Regions from separate parts of the Vibrio coralliirubri genome, predicted to be linked through region 1. Evidence: predicted binding sites of a transcription regulator. Region 1 holds the regulator's gene; the other holds the start of a gene.
The links. Region 1 encodes CRP, which controls carbon source genes, mostly activating them, when cyclic AMP is high. Its sites were predicted from a motif close to TGTGANNNNNNTCACA; they were not measured.
Positions count from the first base shown of each region.

Region 2: recB (exodeoxyribonuclease V subunit beta) is a predicted target of CRP. The motif match lies at 5,941-5,956, and genes of this name have one in related genera.

Region 1 covers NZ_AP025470.1:281,456-296,929, forward strand. The annotation lists gene OCV20_RS01260 (Dam family site-specific DNA-(adenine-N6)-methyltransferase) at 1-187, shown strand, start outside; gene rpe (ribulose-phosphate 3-epimerase) at 389-1,063, shown strand; gene OCV20_RS01270 (phosphoglycolate phosphatase) at 1,166-1,852, shown strand; gene trpS (tryptophan--tRNA ligase) at 2,003-3,019, shown strand; gene OCV20_RS01280 (ExeM/NucH family extracellular endonuclease) at 3,405-5,999, shown strand; gene OCV20_RS01285 (aminodeoxychorismate/anthranilate synthase component II) at 6,185-6,763, shown strand; gene OCV20_RS01290 (aspartate aminotransferase family protein) at 7,228-8,439, shown strand; gene astA (arginine N-succinyltransferase) at 8,547-9,566, shown strand; gene astD (succinylglutamate-semialdehyde dehydrogenase) at 9,606-11,063, shown strand; gene OCV20_RS01305 (DUF1338 domain-containing protein) at 11,277-12,068, shown strand; gene crp (cAMP-activated global transcriptional regulator CRP) at 12,245-12,877, opposite strand; gene OCV20_RS01315 (phosphoribulokinase) at 13,117-13,986, opposite strand; gene OCV20_RS01320 (YheU family protein) at 14,064-14,276, opposite strand; gene OCV20_RS01325 (hydrolase) at 14,372-15,364, opposite strand.
Region 2 covers NZ_AP025470.1:2,870,321-2,885,794, reverse strand. The annotation lists gene OCV20_RS13170 (LysR family transcriptional regulator) at 2-898, opposite strand; gene OCV20_RS13165 (TDT family transporter) at 1,062-2,039, shown strand; gene recC (exodeoxyribonuclease V subunit gamma) at 2,167-5,643, shown strand; gene OCV20_RS13155 (hypothetical protein) at 5,650-5,811, shown strand; gene recB (exodeoxyribonuclease V subunit beta) at 6,072-9,746, shown strand; gene recD (exodeoxyribonuclease V subunit alpha) at 9,746-11,947, shown strand; gene OCV20_RS13140 (hypothetical protein) at 12,000-12,191, opposite strand; gene argA (amino-acid N-acetyltransferase) at 12,486-13,823, opposite strand; gene OCV20_RS13130 (DUF2850 domain-containing protein) at 13,985-14,458, shown strand; gene mltA (murein transglycosylase A) at 14,540-15,474, shown strand, end outside.

The DNA of each region.
Region 1 (15,474 bases):
TATTCCTGTTTTGATTTCAAACCACGATACGACATTAACTCGTCGCTTATATCATGGTGCGGAGTTGAACGTGGTTAAGGTGAAACGCACCATCAGCCGCAATGGCGCTGGCCGTAATAAAGTTGATGAGCTTTTGGCGCTTTTCCATAAAGAGAAAAACCAGCAGCACGCATCAGCGGAACAGTAATGGTCAGAATATCCGCCAAACTCATTAAATTGAGTGACCAACGGATACTTTCTTAAACTAATCTTTCGAACTGCTAGGATCTGCTTAGGTGCTTAGGTAGAATTGCACACCAAATAGTCTTGGGATTGAGTCTTGTATTTGTGTATGAGATGTCACCAAGGCGGTGATATTCGCAATTTACTCACTCTTAAGAGGTTTGGTATGAAAGATTTTCTAATCGCTCCATCGATTTTGTCTGCAGATTTTGCTCGTCTTGGTGAAGACGTAGAAAAAGTACTCGCAGCTGGTGCTGATGTTGTGCACTTCGATGTGATGGACAACCACTACGTACCTAACCTGACTTTTGGCGCGCCTATTTGTAAAGCGCTGCGCGACTACGGTATTACGGCTCCTATCGATGTTCACCTGATGGTTAAGCCAGTAGACAGCATCGTGCCTGAGTTTGCTAAAGCCGGCGCATCAATGATTACCTTCCACGTTGAAGCGTCAGAGCACATCGATCGCACTCTACAGCTAATCAAAGAGCACGGCTGTAAAGCGGGTGTAGTACTGAATCCTGCAACGCCGCTTTCTTGCCTAGATTATATCCTAGACAAAGTAGACATGATTCTACTGATGTCTGTGAACCCAGGCTTCGGCGGTCAATCTTTCATTCCTCATACGCTAGATAAACTGCGTGCTGTTCGTAAGCTGATTGATGAGTCAGGCCGTGACATTCGCCTTGAGATTGATGGCGGCGTGAAGGTTGATAACATCCGTGAAATCGCAGAAGCGGGCGCAGATATGTTCGTCGCGGGTTCCGCTATCTTCAATCAACCAGATTACAAAGAAGTGATTGATGAGATGCGTGCAGAGCTTGCAAAAGTAAACGCATGATCGTAAAACTACAGATAGATTGAATATTAAGGGGCTAATTTGCCCCTTTTTTACGTCTTATAGCTCAACTCATAAGACGAACATAATAAATAGGAAAGTAAGATGTCATTAAGCTCAATAAAACTGATCGCCTTTGATTTGGACGGAACCTTGTTAGACAGCGTGCCTGATTTGGCCGTTGCTGCTGACCAAGCTTGTCAGGAGTTGGGCTTCCCTTCAGTGAGCGAAGAGCAAGTTCGTGACTACGTAGGTAATGGTGCTGATGTTCTTATCGGACGCTCACTCAGCCGTAACCTGACGGTTGACCCAAGCCTAGAGCCAGAGCTACTGAAAAAAGCACGCATCCTGTTTGATGATTTCTACGAGCAGGGCGGTCACAAGCTAAGTCACCTTTACCCATCGGTTAAAGAGACGTTGGCTGAGCTGGATAAGGCGGGTTTCACCATGGCGCTGGTTACCAACAAGCCTTCGAAGTTTGTACCAGACGTTCTGGCACAACACGGTATTGATAAGTACTTTGTTGATGTGTTGGGTGGCGATTCTTTCCCAGAGAAAAAACCGAACCCAGTCGCGTTGAACTGGTTGCTAGAAAAGCACAATGTTAAAGCGGAAGAGATGCTGATGGTTGGCGATTCAAGCAACGACATTAAAGCGGCTAAGAATGCAGGCTGTCACTCGTTTGGTCTGACTTACGGTTATAACCATGGCGAGCCGATTTCAGCATCAAACCCTGACTATGTCGCGGATAACGTCGCGCAATTACTAGATGTCGTTCTAGTTTCAGCATAAAGCGGACAAAAGTTAGCTAACCTACTAGCAAAATACTTATCAATGAGTACACTGGATGAGCCGTACAGAAGAGCTGTGCGGCTTTTCTATATTTAAGTTAAGAAGCTAAGCGTTCAATAAACTTAGCGAATAAGCAAAGGAATTAAAACCATGAGCAAGCCCATCGTATTGAGTGGTGTTCAACCATCTGGTGAACTAAGTATCGGTAACTACTTGGGTGCTCTACGTCAATGGCAACAGATGCAAGATGATTACGATTGCCAATACTGTGTTGTAGACCTTCACGCAATTACGGTTCGCCAAGACCCGAAAGCACTGCATGAAGCGACTCTAGACGCACTAGCAATCTGTCTTGCTGTCGGTGTTGATCCAAAGAAGAGCACGCTATTTGTTCAGTCACACGTACCAGAGCATGCTCAACTTGGTTGGCTTCTTAACTGTTACACGCAAATGGGTGAACTGAGCCGTATGACTCAGTTTAAAGATAAGTCTGCACGTCACTCAAACGACGTAAACGTAGGCCTATACGACTACCCAGTGTTGATGGCTGCAGACATCCTGCTTTACGGTGCTCACCAAGTACCTGTAGGTAGCGACCAGAAACAACACCTAGAGCTAGCGCGTGATATCGCAACTCGCTTTAACAACATCTACGGTCCTGAAACGCCAATCTTCCAAGTACCAGAACCTTACATTCCAACAGTGAATGCACGTGTAATGAGCCTGCAAGACGCGACGAAGAAGATGTCTAAGTCGGATGACAACCGTAAGAACGTGATTACTCTGCTAGAAGAGCCTAAGTCGATCATCAAGAAGATCAACAAAGCGCAAACCGATGCAGAAACACCACCACGTATTGCTCATGATTGGGAAAACAAAGCGGGTATCTCTAACCTAATGGGTCTGTACTCTGCAGCGACGGGTAAAACGTTCGAAGAGATCGAAGCGCAGTACCAAGGCGTTGAAATGTACGGCCCGTTCAAGAAAGACGTAGGCGCAGCATTGGTTGAGATGCTTGAGCCGATTCAAGCTGAATATCACCGTATCCGTGCTGACCGTGCTTACATGGACGCAGTAATGAAAGCCGGTGCTGAAAAAGCCTCTGAGCGTGCTGCAGTGACACTGAAAAAAGCATACGAAGCAGTAGGTTTTGTTACTCGCCCATAGGGTGAACTAACACAACTCGCTTGAGAATTTGAGCCCAAAGTAGCTGCTGTTTACTTTGGGCTTTTTCATGCCTATTTCATTTGCCTTCCCCGAAAACTCCTTGTTTGAATTGATAATTTACGCAGTATTTAGCTAGCACACCCGTGTCTTTAATGCTGTGCAGATGATCTTATTTGGCACCCTCAAGCTTTATAAAATCACACTCGTTTCTATATATGTTGGAAATATATAACGTGCCAAACAATTGATGATTCCAAAGTGATAAGTTCCTCATTTTCTTGCCAACTGACTTATTCCTTTCATAAATAAACCTGATAGTTACCACAAAATACATGACTGCCCATAGATGGCAGTGACTATAACTCGATGAACTCAGGTGAAACGGATGGCTCTTTTACACAAACCTTCATTGCTAGCAGTGGCAATTGGTAGCTTGTTAACTACAAGCGCACACGCTGATTTGTTTATTTCACAATATGTGGAAGGCGGCAGCTATAACAAAGCGGTTGAGATTGCCAATAGTGGCGATAGCAGCATTAGTTTAGATGGTTACTCATTGGCGAAATCTGCCAATGGCAACGGATCATGGGGTGCCACTTTACCTTTAGATGGCCACGTTTTAGCACCCGGTGAAGTACTCGTGGTCGCACATTCTAGTGCGAGTGATGAGATTAAAGCTCAAGCTGACATTATTAATGCCTCTATCGCCAATCATAACGGTGACGACCCGCTGGCTATCTTGAATTCAGACGGCTCGGTACATGATGTTGTTGGTTTGATGGGCGATGTGGACTGGGGCAAAGATGTTACTTTGGTTCGTGCGACACAAACACCTTCCGCGACGTTTGATGCTTCACAATGGGTATCGCTACCCAAAGACAGCATTGAAGGCCTAGGTTCACTAGACAGTGTTGAACTGCCAGAAGCGTTCACTTGTACACAAGATGGCTCTGACCCAGTATTCACCACCATTCAAGAAATCCAAGGTGAAGGCGCAACATCGCCATTCATCGATGGCTACCCGTACATCACCGACGATGAGTACTTCGTCAAAGGTGTGGTAAGTGCGGTAACAACAGGCCTAACCAAAGGCTTCTACTTGCAAGCACTTGAGGATGATTTCAACTCAAGCACTTCTGAAGGCCTATTTATTCATACCAACCAGTCGAGCTCAGAACTGGCTGCGGGCGACGTTGTGTGTGTGAAAGGCAAGGTTCAAGAATACTACAGCCACACTCAGCTAAAAGTTGAAAACAACCAATGGCTAAAACAGGGCGAGCAGCAGGCACCTGAAGCAACGGCGATAGAAGCGCTAGACAGTGATGAGAACTTCGCTGCAACGCTAGAACGTTACGAAGGCATGTTGGTGAAAACAACCGAAGCACTAGACATGCGTGTGACACGTACCTTTGGTTATGACTACGCCGGTCGTCGTAACAACATGGTACTGGCGCATGAGCGTATTAACATGCAGCCAAACCAGCTTTTCGCCGCGGGATCTGACGAAGCGAAGCAGCAAACTGAAGACAACGCTGATCGTCGTCTTTTCGTTGAAACCGATCAAAAAGCAGCTGATGGACAAGTCCCTTTTTATCCAGATTTTGGCCGCACTGATATCGACCAAGATGGCTCGACCGAAGACTACATCCGCATTGATGACACCATTGTTGGTCTAGAAGGTGTTCTGACCTACAGCTACGGTGAGTACCGTTTAATTGCGACTAACCAGATTTCTGCTGAAAACTTTGTGCGTAACGATCCGCGCACCGACAAACCAGACATGGATGAAGGTGATTTACGTATCGCGACCTTCAACGTATTGAACTACTTTAACTCTCCATTTGGTGGCGACGCGAATCAGCACGGTAATAACCGTGGCGCGAACACCATCACTGAGTTTGAAATGCAGCAAGAGAAGATTGTGAACGCGATTCTTCGTCTAGACGCTGACATCATTGGTTTGATGGAAATTGAGAACAACGGCTTTGGTGAAGGTTCAGCGATTCAACAGCTTGTTAACCAACTGAATGATCGTATTGAGCGTAAGAAAGACCGTTATACCTTTGTGGCTGTTGATTCTAATGAAGATGGCGTAACCGACGAGATGGACTCGATTGGTACCGATGTAATCACAACCGGTGTTATTTACCGTAAGAAGGTAGTGAAGCTTAAAGACAGCCGTGTTATCGCGATGCCAAGCCAACAAGCCCCAGAGGTGTTAGATGATTCAGGTAAGGTGATTGAAGATGGTAAGAACTACCAACGTGACTCATTGGCGCCAACCTTTAAAGTTAAAGGTACCAAAGAGAAACTCACCGTAGCGATTAACCACTTTAAATCGAAAGGTTCTAAGTGTTGGGAAGATGCAGCACCGGTTGAGCAGGGCGGCCAAGGTGGCGTTGATGCCGATAAGCAAGGTTCATGTGAGAACTTCCGTGTTGCTGCGGCAGTTGCATTAGGTGAAGCGCTAGACGGCATCAAAGGCCACAAAGTGATTCTGGGTGACATGAACTCGTACGGCATGGAAGATCCAATGCTGGTGCTAACGGATTACTCGGAAGAGAAATACGGTAAGCAAATAAAAGCAGCTCGTAATACCTTCCTTGATGGTGTTGAGCAGTTTGGTGATAGTGGTGCGGTGATTACGAAGAACTACGGCTACGTTAATGCCGTGGCTCAAAAGCACCCAGACAGTTGGAGCTACTCATACAATGACGAAGTGGGCGCACTGGATCACCTGCTGATCAGCGACAGCCTGAAAGATAGGGTTGTCGATGCTACCGATTGGCACATCAATGGTGGTGAGTCGACGTTGTTTGATTACAACGAAGAGTACAAAGGTGATCTGCCTAAGTACCAAGATCACTTCCGTTCATCGGATCATGATCCTGCCGTTCTTGAGCTAAGAGTGGGCGGTTCATTTGGCTTCGGTGCTCTGATGTCACTATTTGGCTTAGCAATGTGGCGCCGTCGCAAATAGATTGGCTTGCCACACAAGCAAGCCAATTCAGATAACTTAACGCTATCTGTAAACAATTAAGGTCAACTTAGGTTGGCCTTAATTATTGGCGAAATGCAGTTTCCACTTGCCTTTCGCTATGGGTATTGCACAATACCGCCCCTATATCTCCCAATCCTTTAGTATTTAGCAAACGATTTCGACCCATGTTACTTATCATCGATAACTACGACTCTTTTACCTATAACTTGTATCAGTATTTCTGTGAGTTAGGGGTCACTGTAAAAGTTGTTCGCAACGATGAGATTGATATAGCGGGCATCGAAGCGCTAAATCCTAGCCATCTTGTTATCTCGCCGGGCCCATGTACGCCCGATGATGCGGGAATTTCGCTACAGGTGATTGAACACTTCGTTGGTAAGCTGCCGATCTTAGGTGTGTGTCTTGGCCATCAAGCCATTGCTCAAGTCTTTGGTGGTGAAGTGGTGAGAGCCAGACAAGTGATGCACGGTAAAACCTCGCCGATCCGCCATAACGGTAAGAGTGTTTTTCAAGGTCTCAATAACCCTCTGACTGTGACTCGTTACCACTCTTTAGTGGTGAAAAACGGCACATTACCAGACTGTTTTGAGCTGACCTCTTGGACAGAATTTGAAGATGGCAGCATGGATGAGATCATGGGTTATCAACATAAAATCTTGCCGATTGATGCCGTCCAATTTCACCCTGAATCGATTAAAACAGAGCAAGGACACCAGCTTCTCGCTAACTTCCTAGCACGTTGAGTGTTTAAATTTGACCCTTTTTCCGTCTAAATAAGCCAGTTAAACGTATTCCATTACCCGTTAAGCGTTTAAATTCGGGCGTTACGCGTCTTCATCCCTCTGACGCCGATCACTTTTTATAACATTTCTCCCTCGTCAGGCTAAGTTTTTAGCCTATGCAAAATTATTCGCGTTATTTCGTCTCGAACCCAATATACCGCAATGCCAGTAAGGCTTTGCTGTTGCTGGTTATACGTTTAGGTAAAAAAAGCTTCATAAAACAGATTAATTGATGCATAAATAGTCATAGGTAGTGACGTTTAGCTGGTTGTAAGGGATGGCTAAAGAATAATCTACTATTGAAAAGGTTAATTAAATGTAAATATAATGCTGCAGCGGGATTATGGCGAGACAAAATATCTTTGTCTCACTTATGAACCATTACGCTTATTTGCGAAGCTTGCGGTATCGAGAAGGAATGTACGATGACAGTGGAAAATAAAGTAGAACGTAGTCTGTTTAATGAGGTGATGGTGCCTTGTTATAACCCAATGGAAATGATCCCAGTAAAAGGGGAAGGCGCACGCGTTTGGGACCAACAAGGCCGAGAGTATATCGACTTTGCTGGTGGTATCGCTGTGAGCTGTTTGGGTCACTGTCACCCAGCAATGGTTAATGCTGTTACCGAGCAAGCAAACAAGATTTGGCATCTAAGTAACGTGATGACCAACGAACCTGCACTGCGTCTAGCGAAGAAGCTAACCGACGTATGTTTTGCAGAAAAAGTATTCTTTGCCAACTCTGGCGCAGAAGCGAATGAAGCAGCTTTGAAGCTAGCTCGTCGTTGGGCGGCGGACGTTCACGGTCCTGAGAAATCTGAAATCATTGCATTCAAACAAGGTTTCCACGGTCGTACTTTCTTTACCGTAACTGTAGGTGGTCAAGAAGCTTACTCTGATGGTTTCGGTCCTAAACCGGGCGATGTTACTCACCTGCCTTACAACGATATTGCAGCATTAGAAGCGCACATCTCTGATCGCACTTGTGCAATCATGATGGAACCTCTGCAAGGCGAGGGCGGTATCATCTCGCCAACCTCTGAATTCGTGAACACAGTTCGTGAACTGTGTGATAAACACAATGCACTGCTTATTTTTGATGAAGTGCAAACGGGTAATGGCCGTACTGGTAACTTTTACGCTTACCAAGGTCTAGGTGTAACACCAGACATCTTGAGCACAGCAAAATCACTGGGTGGTGGTTTCCCTATCGGCGCAATGCTAACAACCTCTGAACTGGCTACACATCTAAAAGTTGGCACACACGGCTCTACTTACGGTGGTAACCCACTGGCGTGTGCTGTTGCAGAAGCGGTTGTTGATGTGGTTAGCCAACCTGAAACATTAGCTGGCGTGAAAGAGCGTGAAGCATTGTTCCGTGATGGTCTTACTAAGATTAACGATAAGTACCAAATCTTCAGTGAAGTTCGTGGTAAAGGCCTACTACTAGGTGCTGCGCTTAACGAAGAGTGGCAAGGCCGTGCACGTGACGTTTTAGTAGCAGCAGGCGAACAAGGCTTGATGGTACTGGTTGCGGGTGCAAACGTGGTTCGTTTCACGCCATCACTGGTTATTACTACACAAGAAATTGAAGAAGGCTTATCAAAACTAGACAAAGCAATCGCTACGCTAGTTTAGCCTGAGCGGCGTCATAGGAATGATCGCCAATAGAGCGATCCCATGACGTTCTGCTAAAGGCCCAAGCTTCTGGTTTTGGGCCTATTTTGCATCTGGAGGGAATATTGATGCTAGTTGTTCGCCCAATAAAATTATCTGATTACGATGCGCTGCATACCTGCGCCGTTGAATCTGGTCACGGATTCACATCTCTTCCGGTTAACGAAGAACTGTTAACTAACCGTATTACTCACTCTGAATACAGCTTTGCCAAACAAGACGTGACTGAACCCGGTGATGAAGGCTACCTAATGGTTGGCTTTGATACCGAAACCGGTGAAGTAGCCGGTACGACAGGCATCGAAGCTTCAATCGGCTGGGATGTCCCGTTCTACTCGTACCACATCAGTAAAGTGGTTCATTCATCGCAGAAGCTTGGCGTAAATAACGTCGTTAAGCTGCTGACTTTCGGTAATAACTACACCGGATGCAGTGAGATCTGCACACTGTTCTTGCGCCCGGCATTCCGTGGTGGATTGAATGGTCGTTTGATGTCTAAGTGTCGCTTCTTGATCATGTCTGAGCACCCAGAGCGTTTCTCGAAAACGATTTTTGCTGAGATGCGTGGCGTATCAGATGCAGAAGGTAACTCTCCTTTTTGGCAATGGCTGCAAGAGCACTTCTTCTCGATTGATTTTACGCTTGCCGATTACCTAACCGGTATTGGTAAGAAAGGCTTCATTGCAGACCTAATGCCTAAGCTGCCTATCTACGTGAACCTACTGAGCAAAGAAGCTCAAGCGGTGATCGGAGAGGTACATGACAATACGCGCCCTGCACTTAAGTTGCTGGAACGTGAAGGCTTCACCAACCGTGGTTATGTCGACATTTTTGATGCAGGCCCAACGGTTGAGTGTGATCTAAGAAACATCGAATCTGTGCGTTACTCAATTCGAGCGCAGGTTCAAATTGCAGAGCACTCAAGCTCTAAAGACTTCCTAATTGGGAATACCTCATTTGAGAACTTCCGCGCAGTAGCCGCGAAAGGCGCGTATGACCAAGCAAGCGACACAGTGATTTTATCATCTGAAGTAGCAAGCGCTCTTGAAGTAAAAGAAGGCGAATTCGTTCGCATGTTGGCTCAGTAAGAGCGGCGATTATCTGTCGAAGATTTTAAGGATAGAAGTATGACTCAGTGGATAGCAGGACAGTGGGTGGCAGGTCAAGGTGACGCCATGACATCAGTAAGCCCATACAACAATGAAGTAGTGTGGCAGGGTGATAGCGCAACACCAGCACAGGTTGAATCTGCAGTAGCAGCAGCTCGTGAAGCCTTCTTGGTTTGGAAAAAACTGAGCTTTGCAGAGCGTGAAGCGATCGTGTTGAACTTTGCTGAGAAAGTTAAAGAGAACAGCGAAGAAATCGCACAAATTATCGCGAAAGAGACGGGTAAACCGATTTGGGAAACTCGCACTGAAGCGGGCGCAATGGCAGGCAAGATTGCTATCTCAATCCGCGCTTATCATGAGCGTACCGGTGAAGCTTCTCGTGAAGCGGCAGGCAACCAGATTGTACTGCGTCACCGTCCATTAGGCGTGATGGCAGTATTTGGCCCTTATAACTTCCCAGGTCACCTACCAAACGGTCATATTGTTCCTGCGCTGCTATCGGGTAATACCGTGGTATTTAAGCCTTCAGAGCAGACACCTTGGACGGGTGAGTTTGCGATGAAGCTATGGCAAGAAGCGGGTCTTCCTGCTGGCGTAATCAACCTAGTACAAGGCGCTAAAGAGACAGGTATCGCACTAGCCGATGCTAAAGGTCTTGATGGCGTGCTGTTCACAGGTAGTGCAAATACCGGTCATATCCTTCACCGTCAATTCGCGGGCCAACCGGGTAAGATGCTAGCGCTAGAGATGGGTGGTAATAACCCTATGGTGATCAGTGACCAATTTGGTGATGCTGACGCGACGGTTTATACCATTATTCAATCGGCTTTCATCAGTGCGGGTCAACGTTGTACATGTGCACGTCGCCTGTATGTGCCTGTTGGAGAGAAGGGCGATCTGCTTCTAGATAAACTGGTCGCAGCCACACAAAAGATTCGTGTTGATCAGCCATTCGCTGAACCAGCACCCTTCATGGGTCCTCAGATCTCTGAAGCTGCGGCTAAGTTCATTCTGGACGCGCAAGCGAATCTGCAATCGTTAGGTGGAGTCAGCCTAGTAGAAGCAAAAGCGGGTCAAGCGGCGTTTGTTTCTCCGGGTATTATCGACGCAACCAACATTGCTGAGCTGCCGGATGAAGAGTACTTCGGTCCATTGCTACAAGTGGTTCGTTACCAGTCACTAGAGCAAGCAGTTGAACTAGCTAACGACACGCGTTTTGGTTTGTCTGCGGGTCTTGTATCAACAGACGATTCAGAATGGGAATACTTCGTTGACCATATCCGTGCGGGTATTGTTAACCGTAACCGTCAGCTAACAGGCGCAAGTGGTGATGCACCATTTGGTGGTCCAGGTGCTTCGGGCAACCTACGCCCAAGTGCTTACTATGCGGCGGACTACTGTGCTTACCCTATGGCTTCAATGGAAGGTGGCGAAACTCAACTTCCAGCAACGTTTAGCCCAGGTATTGAGCTTTAAATTAGGCTAATGAGCATTAGTCTCATGCGTTAAGCTTGAAATAGGGAAGTGGTGTTATCGCTTCCCTTTTCCATCACGTCCGACACCTAGATTGGACGGTAGATAATAATAGAAAAAGTATGTCACAGGCTGATGGCTGCTGACTCTGTGTCTCAGCCTCTCCCTTTCTAATCCAAATTACTAGCTTGCTAGAACCTCTGACAAGGAGTCACCATGACGCCCGATCTACTCTTTAAATCACTTTGGGACGATTACATTCACAGGCTTTGTCCATCGGCTGAGAAAGTGCATCACTTGCTGAAAGAAGACGAAGCGCTGATTAATGATCACATTGCACTGCGAACTTTCAATGTTGCTCCTTTGGGTATTGAAACACTAGCGAAGCCTTTCCTTGAATTAGGCTACAAGGCGTGTGGCGACTACTTGTTTGAGAGCAAGAAGTTAGTGGCTAAACATTACGAGCACCCAGATCCAAAACAACCAAAAGTGTTCATTAGTGAGTTGAAGGTAGAAGAGTGTTCAAGTGACTTGCAACAGATCGTTGCTAAGTTGGTTGAGCAAGTGGACGCAAGTAAGCTTCAAGGTCATGAATTCTTGTTTGGCGGTCGTCTTTGGGGTTTGAGCTTCGCTGATTTCCAAGTGCTCGCAAAAGAGAGCGAATACGCGTCTTGGCTCGCGGCTCATGGATATGGTGCTAACCACTTTACGGTGAGTGTGAATCAGCTAAATAACTTCGATGAAGTGCAGGCCGTGAATGACTACTTGAGCGAGTCGGGCTTCACGATCAATGCATCTGGCGGTCAGGTTAAAGGCTCTCCAGAGGTCTTATTAGAGCAATCATCAACAATGGCAGACAAAGTCCCAGTTTCATTTGTTGAAGGCAATGAGATGATTCCTGGCGGCTTCTATGAGTTCGCTAAGCGTTATGCGATGGCCAACGGTGAGCTTTACACTGGTTTTGTTGCAGCATCAGCTGATAAAATCTTTGAGAGCACCAACGGTTAAAGAAAGATACCAGAACGGACTTTACCCTAGAGATTCGAGTACGCTTCGCTTCGAAGAAGTTTACAAATAGGATTTTGTGAGTTCTTCTCGCATCTGCTCTATAGATCTTCAGAAAACAAAAAAGCCACCAAATTCGCATTTGGTGGCTTTCAAATTTTTGGCTCAGTTAATCGAGATTAACGAGTGCCGTATACCACGATAGTTTTACCGTGTGCAGAAATTAGGTTCTGCTCTTCTAGCATCTTCAAGATACGACCTACTGTCTCACGAGAACAACCAACAATCTGGCCAATCTCTTGACGAGTGATCTTGATTTGCATGCCGTCAGGGTGAGTCATTGCATCTGGCTGTTTCGCTAGGTTTAGTAGCGTTTGAGCGATACGACCTGTTACGTCAAGGAACGCTAAGTCACCAACCTTTTGGCTAGTTACTTGTAGACGGTTTGCCATTTGCGCTGAAAGGCGCATTAGGATATCTGGGTTCACTTGGATAAGTTGACGGAATTTCTTGAAAGAAATCTCAGCTACTTCACAAGGAGATTTAGCACGAACCCAAGCTGTACGCTCTTGGTCTTCTTCGAACAAGCCAAGCTCACCGATGAAGTCGCCTTGGTTTAGGTAAGAAAGAATCATTTCCTTACCTTCTTCGTCTTTGATAAGAACTGCCACAGAACCTTTAACGATGTAGTACAAGGTTTCTGCCTTTTCACCAGCATGAATCAAAGTACTTTTTGAAGGGTACTTATGAATATGACAGTGTGAAAGGAACCACTCTAATGTTGGATCGGTTTGAGGTTTACCTAGAACCATAATATCTCACTTCCTCTGCAGGGTATGCTTGCCGCTTTCCGTATTTTAGCTAAGCCTGGATTGACTTGTAGGATAAGAGCACTCGTTGAGTGCTGCAAGCTATCTTGTGTTTCGTTTAAGAATAGTATCCTTTTTCAGGTACTATTTCTTGATTTTAATCGTGACCAAGCTACGATTTTTTACGCAAAATTGTGCACATGATCACGGTATGAAAAGTAATCAACCAGAATGTCGTTTTGTTAACCTATTTTTCCGGTTTCGATGAGTTGTTGCAGGATTGGCCTCACAATGAGCTCCATAGCAAAACTCATCTTGCCGCCTGGCACCACTAGCGTGTTATGACGAGACATAAACGAGCCATCAATCATAGCCAGAAGGTAGGGGAAATCGACGTTTTTGATGCCACGCAAACGTATAACTACGAAGCTTTCGTCTAAACTTGGAATCCCTTTGGCGTTGAGTGGGTTCGATGTATCTACGGTTGGAACACGCTGAAAGTTGATGTGAGTGCGCGAAAATTGCGGGGTAATGTAGTTAAGATAATCATCCATTGAACGAACAATGGAGTCCATTACGGCTTCGCGTGAGTGGCCACGATCGCGGGTGTCACGAACGAATTTTTGAATCCACTCTAGGTTTACGATAGGTACCATGCCGATCAGCAAATCGACGTGTTGAGAAACGTTAATGTCGCCATCAACCACACCGCCGTGCAGGCCTTCGTAAAACATCACATCGGAATTTTCAGGGATCTCTTGCCATGGCGTGAAGGTGCCCGGCATTTGATTGTAAGGCACGGCTTCATCGAAGGTGTGCAGGTAGCTTCGTACTTTACCTGTGCCTTCGTTACCATATTTACGGAAGAACTCTTCTAGCGCACCAAAATCGTTGGCTTGTGGACCAAAGTAGCTGATGTGCTTACCTTGCTCGCGCGCTTTACGGATCTCGACATCCATCTCTGGGCGAGTGAAACGATGGAAACTATCCCCTTCAACCCAAGCAGCCTTCACGTCCATCATATTGAACATTTTACGGAAGGCTTCTGAGGTGGTGGTGGTGCCGGCTCCAGATGAACCCGTCACCGCAATAATTGGATGTTTAGCGGACATGACAACCCTTGTCTTTTGAGTAACTTACTTGTTAGCAATCGTTTACCACTATAACACGGCTCCTTTATGAGCGCAGCTTAGAAGCGTTTTGTGACCTGAATATCAACGGTTTCATGGAGCTCAGAAAACACAATGCTGACTTCTCCTGAAGCTAATTGATGTTTCACTTGGTCAATCTTGTTTTGCAGTGAAACCTCTACGTCGCCGTAGTCTGTGCCTTCACGCAGCACGAACTCTTTGATGAGGTTTTCCAGTGTCTCTGGTGCAATGTCTTGCCATGGGATGATCATAAATACTTCTCTCTTTTATGTTCATAAATAGGTTTATTGATGTAGAAATACGTGTGCTTAGTAATGTTTTGCTTCTATTTACTAAGGCTCGGTCATTATGCCGAATCTTGGATACTTTCATAGTAGGCAGGCAAGGCTTCTTCTAACCAAAACCTTGGCTTGAGTGTGTTGCCAGTAATAAACCCCACATGGCCGCCTTTTTGAAACAGTCGATAGTCGATGTTATCGGGCAGAACGAACTTTGGGATCACATCATCGGTCATGAAAGGGTCGTCTTTGGCATGAATGATCTGAGTCGGTAGTTTGATCTTATTGAGCTTAGGCAGCGCAGAACATTGCGCATAATAATCTTGGGCATTTTTGAAGCCGTGCAGAGGCGCAGTGATTCGTTCATCAAACTCATACAGTTTGGTGATGTTCTTGATGGCTTCAGCGGTGATGCCAAGTTTTTCCTGTAGCAGGTTAACCTTTTTTAGCGCATTCGATTTTAGAGAGTTGAGCAGGTACTTCTTATAGAGTTTGGAGAAACCGCGCTCAATGCGACTAGAGCAACACGCTAAGTCAAAAGGAGCTGATACGATGGTCGCCGCCGACAGCAATGGGTCGTCTGCGTACTCAGCCAAATAGTTCGCCAGCATGTTTCCACCTAAAGAGATGCCAACCGCAACCTTAGGGTTATTCGGAAACTGGGCGTGCAGGTGTCTTAGGAAAAAGCGTGCATCTTCGACTTCCCCTGAATGGTAAGCGCGAGCCAGGCGATTGGGTTTTCCGCTGCAGCCTCTGAAGTGCATCATCACTGAGAGCCAACCATCTTTAGCAAACGCATTCATTAATCCATTGGCGTAAGGGCTCTCAAAGCTGCCTTCTAGACCGTGGAATAGAACGAATATCGGCTTGCTACTGCGATCATTATTATTTGAGGTGTCACCGTCTGGTGATTCGCTCCAAGCAAGATCAAGAAAGTCACCATCGGGTGTTTCTAAGGTTTGCCAGTGAGGATGAAACAGCGCCTGCTTTCTAATAAACCGTGGCACTAAGGTTTGTAAGTGCGGATTAGAGAGACCAGCGGCTGCGGTAAATATTGTCATAAAAACGATCCATGCTTCTTTTATGGGCTTTGGTAAATGTCGTATTTGTAACAGAACGCCCACGTTTTTATTTGAGCTTGGTTGATTCTCGGCATAAGCGCAAGGCTTTC
Region 2 (15,474 bases), 1.1 Mb from region 1:
CTCAATCTTGATGTGTAGCCCAGTCTTCACAATAACTCATGAAAGATTTCAGAAGCGGGCTCTGGTATTTGTCTTTGTGTACCAGCATCCAGAAACGTCGTTTCATGTCGAGTGGCACATCAAGCGCTTTTACTCGGCCTGAATCAATCGCTCGTTGTGCCGCCAATCGTGATAAACACGCGAATCCAAGATTGGCGGAAACTGAATTGATGATCGCCTCTGTGGTGTTGAGTTCAAAGGATTCATACCAATGTTCGATACGTGGCGCGACGGCTCGTAGGAAAAACTCACGAGTCCCTGAACCTGACTCACGTAAAATCCAATGGCTGTCTTCTAAATCGCTTAAAGTTACTTTTTCTTTTGCAACGAGAGGATGTTGATTACTCACAATAATACACATTTCATCGCTGCTAAACTGACTCGAAATGAGTTCAGGGTGTAATGTTTTTCCTTCAATTAGCGCGATATCAAGTTCATAATCCACCAACTTTTGACAGATCAGTGCACTGTTTGAAATGAACAAGCTTTGATCCTGATGTTGAGTTCGTTCGCGAAAGCCTGACAAAATAAACGGTGCGACCTGATTACCAATCGTGTCACTCGCGCCGACCTTTAGATTGCCACTTAAAGGCTGATCATCACGGAACAAAACATCAATACCAGCAGCTCGATGTAATATCTCATCCGCCAATGGAAGTAACTTATGTCCCTCTTGGTTGAGAATTAATCGGTTGTTTACCCGGTCAAATAGAGAGTGGCCGAGTTGCTTCTCCATTTCGCCTAATGCCATGCTGACAGCGGCCTTAGACAGAAACAGAGCCTCAGAGGCAGCAGTCAATGTCGAGTGCTGAGTAATAGTGACGAACACTTTGAGCTGTTTTATTGAAATATTAGCCATCAGATTCCTAGTTTAACTCTGCTGGTGAAAATGGGTTTTGTTCATTATTTGTGAACACTTGTTATATATAATTGGATATTGTTTAACGAAGTGCAAGCGTATTATGGCTTCAACAAGCTGATGAGTTCACAAGTTTTGTGAATTAAGTTTAAGAGAGGCTGACATGATTCAACGTATTAAATATAGATTAACAGGAGCTCCAACACCCATGGCAGGGTTAGGCCTAGCAATAGCAAGCTTAGGCTGGAGCTGGGAAAATGTTTTAGACTGCAACGGTTATGCTCAATGGTTTAGTGCCGCAATTGGTGGAGTATTACTCACAATTCTTGCTATCAAATTTTTAGTCCACGGCCACCTATTGCGTCAAGACCTTGCTCACCCAGTTGTAGGAAGTGTTGTACCAACATTTGCGATGGGGGTTATGGTAGTTTCAAGCTCAATTGGACACTTTTACCCACAAGCGGGCAATGCAATTTGGCTAGCGGCTGTCGTACTACACGTCGTGTTTTTAGTGAGTTTCTTTTACCACCGTGCAAAAGACTTTGAATTACACCACATGGTACCAAGTTGGTTCGTTCCACCTATCGGCATCGTAGTTGCTGATGTGGCTTTCTCTGGTGAACCTTCATTACAATGGATAGCAGACTCGGTTCTGTGGTTTGGTTTGGCATCTTATGTCGTCATGCTACCTATGATGATTTATCGCCTAATCTTTACTAATGAAGTTCCAGATGCAGCAAAACCAACTATTGCGGTAATGGCTGCCCCTGCAAGTGTTTCATTGGCTGGTTATTTAGCGGTGAGCCCTGAACCATCTCCAGTTATCATTGGTATGTTGTTTGGTATAGCGGTTCTGATGACATCGATAATCTACGTAGCGTTTCTAAAGCTTATGCGTTTACCATTTAGCCCTGGCTATGCAGCGTTCACTTTCCCACTTGTGATTAGCGCAACGGCATTATTTAAAACGGCTGACTGGATGGAGAGTGTTAATGTAGCTAGCGAGTATGTAGCGCAAGTGAATGGGTTGGCGGACATTGAGCTAATGATTGCAACGCTTGTCGTAAGCTATGTAGCGATTCGTTACTACATGAACTACAAACCACATCGTGTTCTAAGTTCGGTAAGCGGTAAATTGTAATCCGCATTAGTTCAAAAGATAAACGGACCTTAAGTTTTCAGTATTTCATAAGCTTATATTCCTAATCCAAACACGGCACTTATGCTAATCTGGCTTTATATTGTGGCAAGATTAGCGTGAGTGCACTTTGTTTACTGTTTACCATTCCAATAAAGTTGATACTTTAAAAATCCTTCTCGTTCACTTAATCAAAAGTGACCCTTTAGCCAATCCCTTCGAAAAAGAGCAGATCTTGGTTCAGAGCCCAGGTATGTCTCAATGGCTTAAGATGGAACTCGCCAAAGAGTTTGGCGTAGCAGCAAATATCGATTTCCCACTTCCAGCAACCTTCATTTGGGATATGTTTACCCAAGTGCTTCCTGATGTTCCTAAACGCAGTGCTTTTAACAAAGAAGCGATGACGTGGAAGCTGATGAGTTTGCTACCCGCTAAGCTTGACCACCCTGATTTTCTTCCTTTACAGCGCTATCTTGAAAACGACGAAGATGATTCGAAGTTGTACCAATTGGCAGAAAAAATTGCCGATATATTCGATGGCTACTTAGTGTATCGACCTGAATGGATGGCGATGTGGGAAGTGGGAGAGGCCGTTGCAGAACTTATCGATGAGGAAGGGCAGCAAGAGCACCCTTGGCAACCGATTTTGTGGCAAGCGCTCTATGATCAAACTCTGTCTCAAGGCCAATCTAAATACCACCGTGGCAACTTGTATCACGACTTCATTGAAGCGCTAGCTAATCAACAAGGTCAACTGCAGCACCTACCTAAACGCTTATTTGTGTTTGGTATTTCTTCGTTGCCTCCTCGTTATATGGACGCGTTGAAAGCGCTAGGTGAGCAGATTGATGTGCACTTGATGTTTACCAACCCTTGTCAGCATTACTGGGGCGATATTCGTGACCGTAAATACTTGGCGAGAGTCGAAGCACAGCGCCGCAAGCAGTTCGCTCTGGTTGATGGTTTACCTCAGCTTGAAGGCGAAGCCTCACCATTGAAAGATGGCATTGAAGCCAATATTGAAGACGAACTGCATACCAGCCAAGCCGTGGGTAATAGCTTACTGGCGTCTATGGGTAAATTAGGCAGGGATAACCTGTTCTTGCTATCTCAATCAGACAGCGAAGAACACGAATTCTTTATTGATGTTGAGAGAGACAGCCTGCTGCATCAGCTGCAAGCCGATATTCTCCAGCTCGAAGAACATCAAGACGACCACATCTTAGATTCCAGTAACCATAAGCAGGTGGTTGAACTGGGTGATCGCTCGTTGACGGTGCACGCTTGTCATAGTCCAATGCGTGAGGTTGAAGTCCTTCATGATCAGTTGTTGGCAATGTTTGATGTTGACCCGACACTGAAACCACGCGATATCATTGTGATGGTGTCTGACATTAATGCTTATAGCCCAGCGATTCAGGCGGTATTTGGTAATGCCCCGGGTGAGCGCTATATCCCTTACTCGATCTCTGATAGAACCGCAGACCAAGAAAGCCCAATTCTGACGGCATTCATGCAGTTGGTCGCGCTACCAAACACGCGCTGTTTAGCTTCTGAACTTCTAGAGTTATTAGAAATCCCAGCGATGATGGCACGCTTTGGTATTGATGAGTTTCAATTCGAGCAAGCCAAGCAATGGGTTGAAGAAGCGGGCATCCGTTGGGGTGTCGACTCTTCTACCGCAACGGAATTTGATCTACCTGCAACCGAGCAAAATACCTGGCTATTTGGTATTCAGCGTATGTTATTGGGCTATGCAATGTCGGATTCTGCTGGTTTGTTTGAGACCGAGCATTCTCCGATTGCCGCTTACAATGAAGTTCAGGGTATTAACGCCGAACTTGCTGGTAAATTAGCGCACTTTATCGATCGTATTGCCCATTACCGCCAACGCTTAACTGAAACACAATCTATCGATATGTGGCGTGAAACCTTGCTGCAAATGATTGATGACTTTTTTGCAGTGGAGCTAGAAGGTGAGGTGGTGCTTAAGTCGATTCGCGACGCGCTTTCTCAACTGAATGAACAGCTTGATGATGCCTTATACGAACAAAAGCTATCGCCAAGCATTATCTATCAGTACTTGAATAATAAACTGTCGGGTGCGCGTATCAGTCAGCGCTTCTTAGCGGGACAGGTTAACTTCTGTACTCTGATGCCGATGCGTTCTATCCCGTTCAAAACCGTTTGTCTGTTGGGCATGAATGATGGTGTTTACCCTCGTTCAATGCCGCCAGAAGGTTTTGACATGATGAACGGGCGCACACGACCTGGCGATCGTTCTCGTCGTGATGATGACCGCTATCTATTCTTAGAGGCGATGCTGTCGGCGCAAGAGTGTTTATACATCAGCTATGTCGGCCGTTCGATTCAAGATAATACCGAGCGAGTGCCGTCGGTGTTGGTTTCTGAATTGATAGAGTACTGCCAACAGAACTACTGCCTAAGTGAAGACCAAGCACTACCAAGTGACGATTCTGGTATCAACCTGACTCAAGCGATCAGCTTTGAGCACACCATGACACCGTTCAGCCCCGCTGCGTTTACTCAAGGTGATGCGAGCTATGTATTGAGTTATGCCAAAGAGTGGTTACCTGCGGCTAACCGTTCAGGTGAACGCAGTGGTGAGTTCAATCGCGCATTGGACGACTATTTGTTGGGTGCGACCTATCCATTGGAGCTCGATCTGGTTGAGCTACAGCGTTTCTGGCGCTTGCCAGTGCAATACTTCTTTAATCGCCGTCTAAAAGTAGTGTTTGAGCCGCCGCTTCCGGTAATGGAAGACGATGAGCCGTTCGTGCTTAATGGCTTAGAAAGCTTCCAGCTTAAAGATGCGCTGCTGCAAGTGTTACTAGACCACCCTGAAGGCGCAGACAAAGCCGTTCGATTGTTTGTCTCTGAGCAAAAAGCACAGGGCCGATTACCGGTCGGAGCTTTTGGTGATATCGAATTTGAAACCAACCGTGTTCAAGCGGAAGACTTAGCCAAAGAGATTCGATTTGTGAGCGGATCACCGCAACAAGATCTCGAAGTGAATATCGAGTTTGACGTGTTAGGCGAAGGTAAGCCTGTTCGCTTGATGGGGTGGTTAACTCAAAACTATCAGTCAGGTCTGGTGCGTTTCCGTAGCGGAAAAATACGCTCTCAAGATTATTTGGCTGCGTGGATTGATCATCTATCCTGCGCTGTTATGGGGCACGGAAAAACGACCCATATTATTGGCTATGACAGAAAAGAGGGCGTGGTTCATCAAACGCTACAACCTATCGGCGATGCGCAGCAAGCGAAGAGTATATTAGCTGAGTTAGTACGACTGTTTTATCAAGGCATGACAGCACCATTGCCTTACTTCCCGAAAACCGCATTAGCTGGTGTTGAAGCGGGCTTTAGCCGTGGTAAGTGGGTCGATGACGAAGAAAAGTCACTCAAGAAAATGGCCGATACCTTTAATGATAGCTTCGCCTTTACGGGCGAGGGCAGAGATACCTACATCTCACGAATTTGGCCTAAGTGGGATGATGAACTGGCTGCTCAATCACGTATGTACTCGACACTTGTGTTGCAGGCGGCAAGGTTGGCTGCAGCCGAGCTGGAAGATCAGGAGTAGGTGGCTGTGATCGACAAGATCAATAGCGAGTGCGCTGAATTAATGAAGAACGAAAGAGAGTCGCTGGTAAGCATTTGGGGTACTTGCTTTCAATGTGAATGGAATCAAGCTGAAGAGAAGCAAGGTACAGGAAATAAAGTGGCCGCCAGTAAATCATTATTAGTGTAGGGCGTTCGCTGTACGGCCACAGGTCAGAGGGACCATTATTCTGTGGTTCAAAGTAACGTCGTAAAGTACAAAACTCGTACGCGCTCCTGAACTCGTGGGCGCATAGTAGCGAGGCGATCCGAATTGATCCGTGAGAGAGATCGCACTAACTATTAACAAATTAGCGTAGGACGTAAATTGAATGACGTTTTCCACGCTAGGTCACATTTATAGCAATAGTCACATTTTTAACAGACTCATCTATCAAAAGGCAGTAAGGCATGACGACCACAAGCAGTGTTCAGGTAATCGCTCCAAAAACACTCGATACCATGACGTTTCCACTTCATGGCGCGCGTTTAATTGAAGCATCGGCGGGTACGGGTAAAACATTTACCATTGCTGGCTTGTACTTACGCTTACTGCTGGGTCACGGTACGGCTGCGCCGCAAGGTGATCTGACGGAAGCTACTCGGCACCATGAGCCACTGACCGTGGACCAAATCTTGGTTGTGACCTTTACTGAAGCGGCAACGGCTGAGTTACGAGATCGTATCCGTGCTCGAATCCATGACGCACGTATTGCGTTTGCACGTGGGCAAAGTGACGACCCAGTGATTGCGCCTTTGTTGCAAGCCATCGATGATCATGCTGGTGCGGCGAAAACTCTGCTTAACGCTGAAAGACAAATGGATGAGGCAGCGGTATACACCATTCACGGTTTCTGTCAGCGAATGTTGACCCAAAATGCTTTTGAATCAGGAAGCCGTTTTGATAATGAATTTGTGACCGATGAAAGCCACCTAAAAGCGCAAGTGGTTGCCGACTATTGGCGTAAACAGTTCTACCCGCTGCCCATTCAACTGGCTGGTGAGGTTCGTAATATTTGGGGCTCTCCCGCTTCGTTATTAGCAGACGTAAATCGTTATCTGACAGGATCTCCGCTGAAATTGACGGTCGATGCGATGTCGGGCGACCTGCAAACTCTACACAATCAAAACCTAGATAAAGTGAAGCAACTTAAAGCGCTGTGGTGTGAATCTGAAGCGGACTTTTTGGCTTTGATCTCTGGTTCAGATGTGAACAAGCGCAGCTACACCAAGAAGTCTTTACCGACTTGGTTAGAAGCGGTGACTGCATGGGCACAAAGCGACACTCATGATTACCAGTTTCCAGATAAATTAGAGAAGTTCTCACAAGCCACTCTAATTGAAAAAACACTAAAGGGCACCGCGCCTCAGCACGCGGTGTTTGAGGCGATTGAGGACTTCTTAAATTCTCCAGCAGATCTAAAAGCTCCGTTGCTGGCGCATGCGATTACCCATTGTCGAACTATGTTAGCCAAGGCGAAACAACAGAAGCAGTGGCTATCATTTGATGACTTGCTGACTCAGTTGTCGGCGTCGATTGATGTGGATGAGCAATCACTGCTGGTGGAGAGAATCCGCACCTTATACCCAGTGGCTATGATCGATGAATTCCAAGATACCGATCCGCTGCAATACAGTATTTTTAGCCGAATATATCTCGATAACCCGCAGTGTGGTCTGTTTATGATCGGTGACCCGAAGCAGGCTATCTACGGTTTCCGTGGCGCGGATATCTTTACCTACATTAAGGCAAGAAACCAAGTTAGTGCTCACTATACGTTAGGCACTAACTGGCGTTCGAGTGCTGATATGGTCAGCGCGGTAAACCAAGTGTTTATGAATTCAGATAGCCCGTTTATCTACGACCAAGACATTCCATTTCTGCCCGTCGCTGCCAGTCCATCGGCTGATAAACGTCAATGGGTAATGAACGGAGAAACTCAACACGCACTGACCTTTTGGCTACAAGAAGCAGAAGATAAGCCACTACCTAAAGGCGAATATCACAAGGCAATGGCAGAAGCGACGGCGAGTCAAATTCAAACCATTCTGGCCGCTTCTCAAAATCATCAAGTCTATTTTGATAACGGCAAAAAACAACATGCCGTGAATGCGGGTGATATTGCTGTTTTGGTTCGAACCGGTAGTGAAGCTCGCCTGATCAAGAACGCGCTATCGGAGCAAGGCATTGCGAGTGTGTATTTGTCCAACCGAGACAGTGTGTTTACCAGCTTGGTCGCGCAAGATATTCAACGCCTGCTACAAGCGGTGCTGACACCAGAAAACGATCGTGCATTGCGTGCCAGTTTAGCCTCCGAGTTGTTTGCTCTGGATGCGGCTTCATTGGATGAACTCAATAATGATGAGGTTGTGTGGGAAAACGTAGTTAACGAATTTCGAGAATATCGTAAGTTGTGGCTTCAGCGCGGCGTGCTGCCAATGCTTCGTAGCGTTATTAGCAAACGACATCTCGCTGAGCGCTTACTGGAAGAAGAAAATGGTGAGCGCTCACTCACTGATTTGATGCACATTGGCGAATTGCTACAACAAGCAAGGCAGGAACTCGACAGTGACTATGGCTTGCTGCGTTGGTTGGCAGAAGCGATTTCCGATGCTCAGAATGGTTTAGGTGGCAGTGAAGACGATATTCAACGCCTTGAATCAGAAAGAAACTTGGTTCAAATCGTTACCATTCATAAGTCGAAAGGCTTGGAATATGACCTGGTATTTTTGCCGTTTGTCGCGAGCTACCGTGAAGCGAGCGAAGGCAAGTTCTACGATCATGATTCAGATACTACCGTGCTTGATATTACTGGCAGCGACAGTGCCTTAGCACAAGCCGATAAAGAGCGATTGGCGGAAGACTTACGCTTGATTTATGTGGCGCTGACTCGTGCAGTATATGGATGTTTTATTGGTATGGCTCCTTTACGTAAAGGGCGTTCAACCAAAGAGCCAACTGGCGTTCACTTGAGTGCTATGGGCTATTTGGTTCAAAACGGACAAGAGCAAGGCATCGCCGAGTTGCATCAAGCTCTATCGGCTATTGAGGGTAAGAATTCCAGTGTGCTGTTAGCCGAAACACCTACCGCTCACGAACAAATTTTTGTGCAAACAGAGCAAGTGAGTGACGACTTACAGGCCAGTGAACTTAAGGCTTCAATTGACCGAGCTTGGCGTATTACCAGTTACTCGGGGCTTGTAAAGCAAGGCAGTCACGGTGCGAGCCATGACGCGACTATTGAGGTGTCTGGCTTTGATATTGACTCGGCGGATGAACAAGATGAGTCGGAATTGATTGAACCTGAACGTTCTATATTCACGTTCCCTCGCGGCGCTCGCCCGGGTACCTTCTTACACACCTTGTTTGAGGATGTTGAATTTACCGAGCCAGCAACCAGCGAACATAACACGCAAGTAATCACTCACTTATTAGAGTCGGAGCAATACGAACTAGAGTGGTTACCTGTGCTTCAACAACTGGTCGATACGGTGCTGAACACCGCGCTGGATGGTAAGAACTTAAAGCTAAGCGAGAAAGACTCAACGCAACGATTAGTCGAGATGGAGTTCTTGTTGCCGATCGAAGTGTTAGCCGCATCGGAATTGAATCAAACCATTCAGTATCACGATCCGCTATCAGCAAAAGCGGGTGACCTTGGTTTCCAAACCGTGCAAGGCATGTTGAAAGGCTTTATCGATTTGGTGTTCGAGCACCAAGGTAAATACTATGTCCTCGACTGGAAATCGAATCATTTAGGTGATGACGTTGCTGTCTACCATGGTGAAGCATTGAAATCGGCGATGGCCGACCACCGTTACGATCTGCAATATCAAATCTATGCGTTGGCATTGCATCGTTTCTTACGCAGTCGTGTTGCAGATTACAGTTATGAACAACATTTTGGTGGGGTTTATTACTTGTTTTTAAGAGGAATGGACGGCCAATCTCAACAAGGTATTTTCTCGGCTAAACCTACATTGGCTTTGCTCGATGAAATGGATCAATTGATTGACGGTAAAGTGATAGACAGACGTTCAGCACAATTGAATGACAATGAAACTGGACAGATGGGGCTTCTATAATGACAACGACGACTAATATGGAAACAGCGAACTCTGTAAAGCCAGTTTCACTTATTCCTGAACAGCTCATGGATGTACTCAAGTTCCTCGCGGATAAGGGCTCGATTCGTCAGTTGGATTATCAGTTTGCCCGTTTTATTACGCAGCAAGCGACGAGTCACCCTCAAGAGATCGGCTTTCTGGCTGGGGTGGTGAGCCATGAATTAGGCAAGGGGCACATTTGTACTCAGCTTATACAGCAGCATACGGTAGGCGCTGAACAAACGGCAGATCTAGCTCAGTTACTTGGTTTGTATGGTGAGACGGCATTGCAACTGAACCAGAAATTGTTAGGTATTGATTGGGCGACGGTTCTGCAATCGTCAAACTTAGTGGGTACGGCCAACGATTGTGTTAAGCCGCTAATGTTCGATGGGCAACGTGTCTATTTACAGCGTTATTGGAATTACGAAGTTGTGTTGGCTGAGACCTTAAACCGTTTAAGTAAGCCTGTAGAGTTCAATACTGAGCAGAAAAAAGCGCTAACCGAAACGTTGAATCAGCTTTTTGCACGTAGCTATCACTTTCTGTTTAACGCCTTAGCCAAGGCTGAAGCAAGCCATCACACCTCTCAGGTATTACGTCAACAATTGGTATGTGACCATCTTGATATTGTGAATGAGCAGGCTCTAGATTGGGGCGCAATCGACCAAGCGATTGTACAAGCTAAGCAAGTGACAGATTTAGATGTATTAGACGACTTGGTGCCGTTATCGGCATGTTTGAACTGGCAAAAAGTCGCAGCCGCGGTGGCACTGAGTCGTCGTTTTGCGGTGATTTCTGGTGGTCCGGGTACCGGTAAAACCACCACGGTAACCAAGTTATTGTCGGCTATGGTCGAGCAATCGCTCAGCCAAGGTAAAACACCGACGATTAAACTGGTGGCACCGACGGGTAAAGCAGCGGCGCGTTTAACCGAGTCGATTGGCAAAGCGATTGAACAGCTGCCATTAGCGCCTGAAGTAAAAGCCAACATACCAACAGAATCCAGTACGTTACACAGATTACTCGGCGCGATTCCTAACCGTGCTGAGTTTAGACATAACCGACGCAATCCACTTCACCTTGATATCTTGGTAGTGGATGAAGCTTCTATGGTTGATCTGTCGATGATGTATAAGCTGGTTGATGCACTTCCTGAGCACGCAAGGCTCATCTTATTGGGTGATAAAGACCAACTCGCTTCAGTAGAGGCAGGTGCTGTGCTCGGTGATATCTGTTCATTCAACTCTGCAGGGTACAGCACAGCGCAAGGCAATTTGATTGCGGAAATGACAGGTTTTGATGCGATAGCTAAACCAAGGCAAGACAAAGCTGGATCGGTGAATCCGCCTGCGATTGCAGATAGCTTGTGTATGCTGCAGAAGAGTTATCGTTTCGATGCGCGCTCAGGTATCGGGCAGCTGGCAAAAGCAATCAATAACGGCTCTGCGAATCAAGTAGACCAAGTGTTTGCCAAAGGTTTTGGCGATATCGAAAATCATCCTCTATCGAGCGATAGCTATAACTTGATGCTGCGTACCTTGGTTAATGAGTATGGTGCGTATCTCAATCGAATGAATGTGCCATTAGAAGAGTTAGAAACTCAAGAATCGAGAGCTAAATCGGTGCTCGATTTGTTCAGCCAATGCCGACTGTTGTGCTCTATTCGTGAGGGCGATTTTGGTGTTAATGGCCTCAACCACAGAATTGAAAGAGCGCTTGCCGCAAGGCGTTTAGTGAGTCCACACAATGATGAATTGTGGTATCACGGGCGACCAGTGATGGTAACGCGTAACGATCATGGTTTGGGTTTATATAATGGTGATATTGGTATCTGTATGCTTGAATCGGATTCAAACCAACCTGACGCAACTCCTCGTTTGAAGGTTTATTTTGAGTTGCCAGATGGCAGCGTGAAAGCGGTACTACCAAGCCGAGTACCTGAGCATGAAACGGCTTATGCGATGACAATTCATAAATCCCAAGGTAGTGAATTTGATTTGACCTTAATGATTCTGCCACCAGATTTCAGCCCGATCTTGACTCGAGAGCTTATCTACACGGGGATTACGCGTGCGAAGAAACGACTGATGATGTTCAGTGATACGAATGTATTGAAGCGTGGGATTAAGGTGAAAACAGAGCGAGTGAGTGGTTTAGGAAGTCGCTTAACCAACTAGAGATAATTGAGGCATATGTACAAAGCAACCATCCCTGGTTGCTTTGAGCGTGCTAGGAATCAGTACCTAAAAACGCTCGAGTAAACGATATGTGGTTTATCTTGTATTTTGCTTGGCAATTCAAAATAAACTCTTTTAGATTTTCGCTCACAGGGAACACGCAGTGTACGTCTAGCCCTTCTAAGAATTGGTTATCAGCCATATCCCAAAAACTTTGCAGCGAGTTACAAACAATGGTTCTCATATCAATGTTGCTCTTTTTGCTGTTTATATCAACGACCAGAGCATCAAGCGCCTGCTGATCGTTAACGGGTATAGCAATCCGTGCAGTAACCACTTCGATTCGCTCAAATGATTTGTGTCATAGGGCGTTCGAGGTGGTCATTCCAATAAAAACATTTGTTATTTTGTTAAAGCGACCAAATTCTAAACAATTTTGTTTGTGAGTTAAAGTGCATACCTAATAAATCTCATATAGAAAACGATTACATTTGCAATTATTTTTCCTTTGAAGTGAGATTTTAGTCCAAAACTTTGTTTACACATTTAACGCTAAGATTTTTGAGTTACGTTGATAGTTGTATAGGCCCTGTTTTTCCATCGGTAGCTCATCAACTCCAATCTCGTAAAACCCTTGTTCACGGAACCAATGCAGGCTATGTGTGGTTAAAACAAAAATTTGGTCGATATCACGAGACTTCGATTGATGACGCATATAGTCCAGTAATATTTGCCCGCGGTTGCCATCACGATAATCAGGATGGATAGCCACACAAGCCATCTCCGCCATATGATCTTCCGGGTATGCGTAAAGTGCAGCGCAACCAATAATCAGTCCGTCTTTTTCGATGATCGTAAAGCGGTGAATCTCTTGTTCCAATTGTTCTCTTGAGCGACGAACGAGAATGCCTTGTTCTTCCAAAGGACGAATAAGGTCAAATATGCCACCAATATCGTCAATCTGAGCTTGTCTTACTTGCTCGGCACTAGCCATGACCACTTGGGTTCCAATACCGTCAAAAGAGAACAACTCTTGGATTAATGCGCCATCTACCTTGTAGCTGATTAGATGACAACGAGGCACACCAGCTCGACAAGCGGAGATCGCTCCTTTCAAGAAGCGCAGTGTTCCTGTGCTCATGTCTTCGGCAGGATTTTGAGATTTCGTTAATCGTTCTAGAATTTGCTTGGCATCTTTAGGGAAGAGTTCGGCGAGCACGTTACCGCGTTCATCTGTTACCCCTTGTTCGGAACAAAAGCCAATCAGCTTGTCGGCCTTTAGACGAATTGCAACTTGGGTCGCGACCTCTTCAGAAAGTAGGTTGAAACTTTCGCCTGTCACAGAGCTGGCAATAGGGCCAAGCAGTACAATTGAACCTTGGTCAAGAGTGCGATTGATCCCTTCTATATCGATTCGACGAATACGCCCGCTGTGGCAATAATCCGTACCGTCATCCACGCCAAGCGGTTGAGCCGTAATGAAGTTACCACTCATCACATTGAGTTGAGTTCCTGCCATCGGGGTGTTGTTTAAACTCATCGAAAGTCGAGCAGTGATGGCAAGTTGTAGTTGGCCAGCAGCCTGCATAGCGACGCCCAGAGAATATTCATCAGTGACCCTAATATTCTTGTGATAAGGCGTATGGCAATCTTGCTTGGCGAGCAATTGGTTGATCTGCGGTCTTGCCCCGTGAACGAGAACAATCTTTACCCCAAGGCTGTGGAGCAAGGCTATATCACTAATAATGTTGCCAAAGTTTCTATCGGCAACGGCTTCGCCTCCCAGCATAATGACCATGGTTTTGCCACGGTGAGCATTGACGTAAGGGGTAGATTGTCTGAAACCTTTTACTAGCGCTGTACTTCTTAATTTCACAGAACAAGTCCATTTTGTTTATTTATTCGATAATTTAGCATTTAAATTCAAATGTAAACAACACCTTTTTGGAATAAAGCGCAAACTATTCTTATCTAGGCTTCAATATATAAACTGTCTCAGTGTAGAATGTGCATAGCATCCTTATGAGTAGTCACCGAATGCAACAAGCTCCAGCGACAAACAACAAAATCGATGAGATAACCAAAGGCCTCTACAGCGAAGCTGATCAGCGCAATCAATCTAAGTTGAAGCGTAAGATCATTGAACGCTGTTTAATGATTCTAGCCTTGGTGGGTTCATTTGCGGTGGTTTCTTTGTTCGGCGATGTGCTTTCCCGAGTGCAAGATGCGGCAACGCCCGACAATCTGATATACGGCACTTGGATAGAGCAGGATGTTGCACATTATGCGACGGATGAGTTTGTTCTGAATGCTAATGGTGTGTCAGTTCGCGGGTCTGTTGTTTCGACGAGCTTTGACTTTGACGGTAGCTACTTTGAATATAAGGCGGGTGATAAAACCTATCGCTTCCGCATGACCAATTCTGACAATACAGAAATGGTGCTCGATTCTGACAGTCACTACAATCCCATCTTCCGCCTTAAAGGCCATATCGATAACTCCGTCCGATAGGTTATCTTCTTGTAAACTCTTACAATCTACGATTGTGTTATCTGACTGTTTTTGTCATCCTCGATGCATAGAATTTTTAGGATGACTCTTGTGATTAAAAAATGGCTTCCCCTTGTCGCTGCCTCTTTGTTATTTGGCTGTGCTCAACCCACTGACCTTGCTCAACAACACCTTGATGACGAATTTCCTCATACCTTGAATCAGGTCGATCAGGTTGAATCCAATAAACCAAGAGACTACACCGCATTTGCAGAGCAAGCTGAGATGGTGGTTTCTAAATCCCCTTCGATGGCTAAAATCTATGAGCCGCTTTATCAACAACTCAATGAGTGGGCGATGCTGAGTGGGGATCCAAGTGAGCTCGCTAATTTTGGCGTTCAAACTGCTCAACTAGGCGGTGGTGATAAGCAAGGTAATGTTTTGTTCACGGGCTACTTTTCTCCTGTGATGGAGCTGCGCCACGAAGCGAATGAAGAATACCGTTACCCTGTTTACGGGCTTCCTGAGTGTGGTAAAGAGTGTCCAACACGCGAAGAGATCTACAACGGCGCATTAGAAGGTCAAGGCCTTGAGTTAGGTTACTCTGCCAACCGTATCGACCCATTTATGATGGAAGTGCAGGGCAGTGGATTTGTGCACTTCGGTGATGATGACACGCTGCAGTATTTCGCCTACGCGGGTAAGAATAATAAAGCTTATGTGAGTATTGGCCGTGTTCTGATTGAACGAGGCTTAGTTCCACGTGAAAAAATGTCGCTAAAAGCAATCAAAGAGTGGGTATTGGCAAACGATCCTGAAGTGGTCAAAGAGCTGCTTGAGCAAAACCCATCTTTCGTGTTTTTTGAAGCGAGAGACGACCTATCGGTAATGGGCAGCGCGGGTATTCCTCTATTACCTATGGCGGCGGTAGCGGGCGATCGTTCTATTTTGCCAATGGGTACTCCGATTCTTGCCGAGGTTCCACTACTGAATGCCGATGGTACCTGGAGCGGTGCTCACCAACTAAGACTGTTACT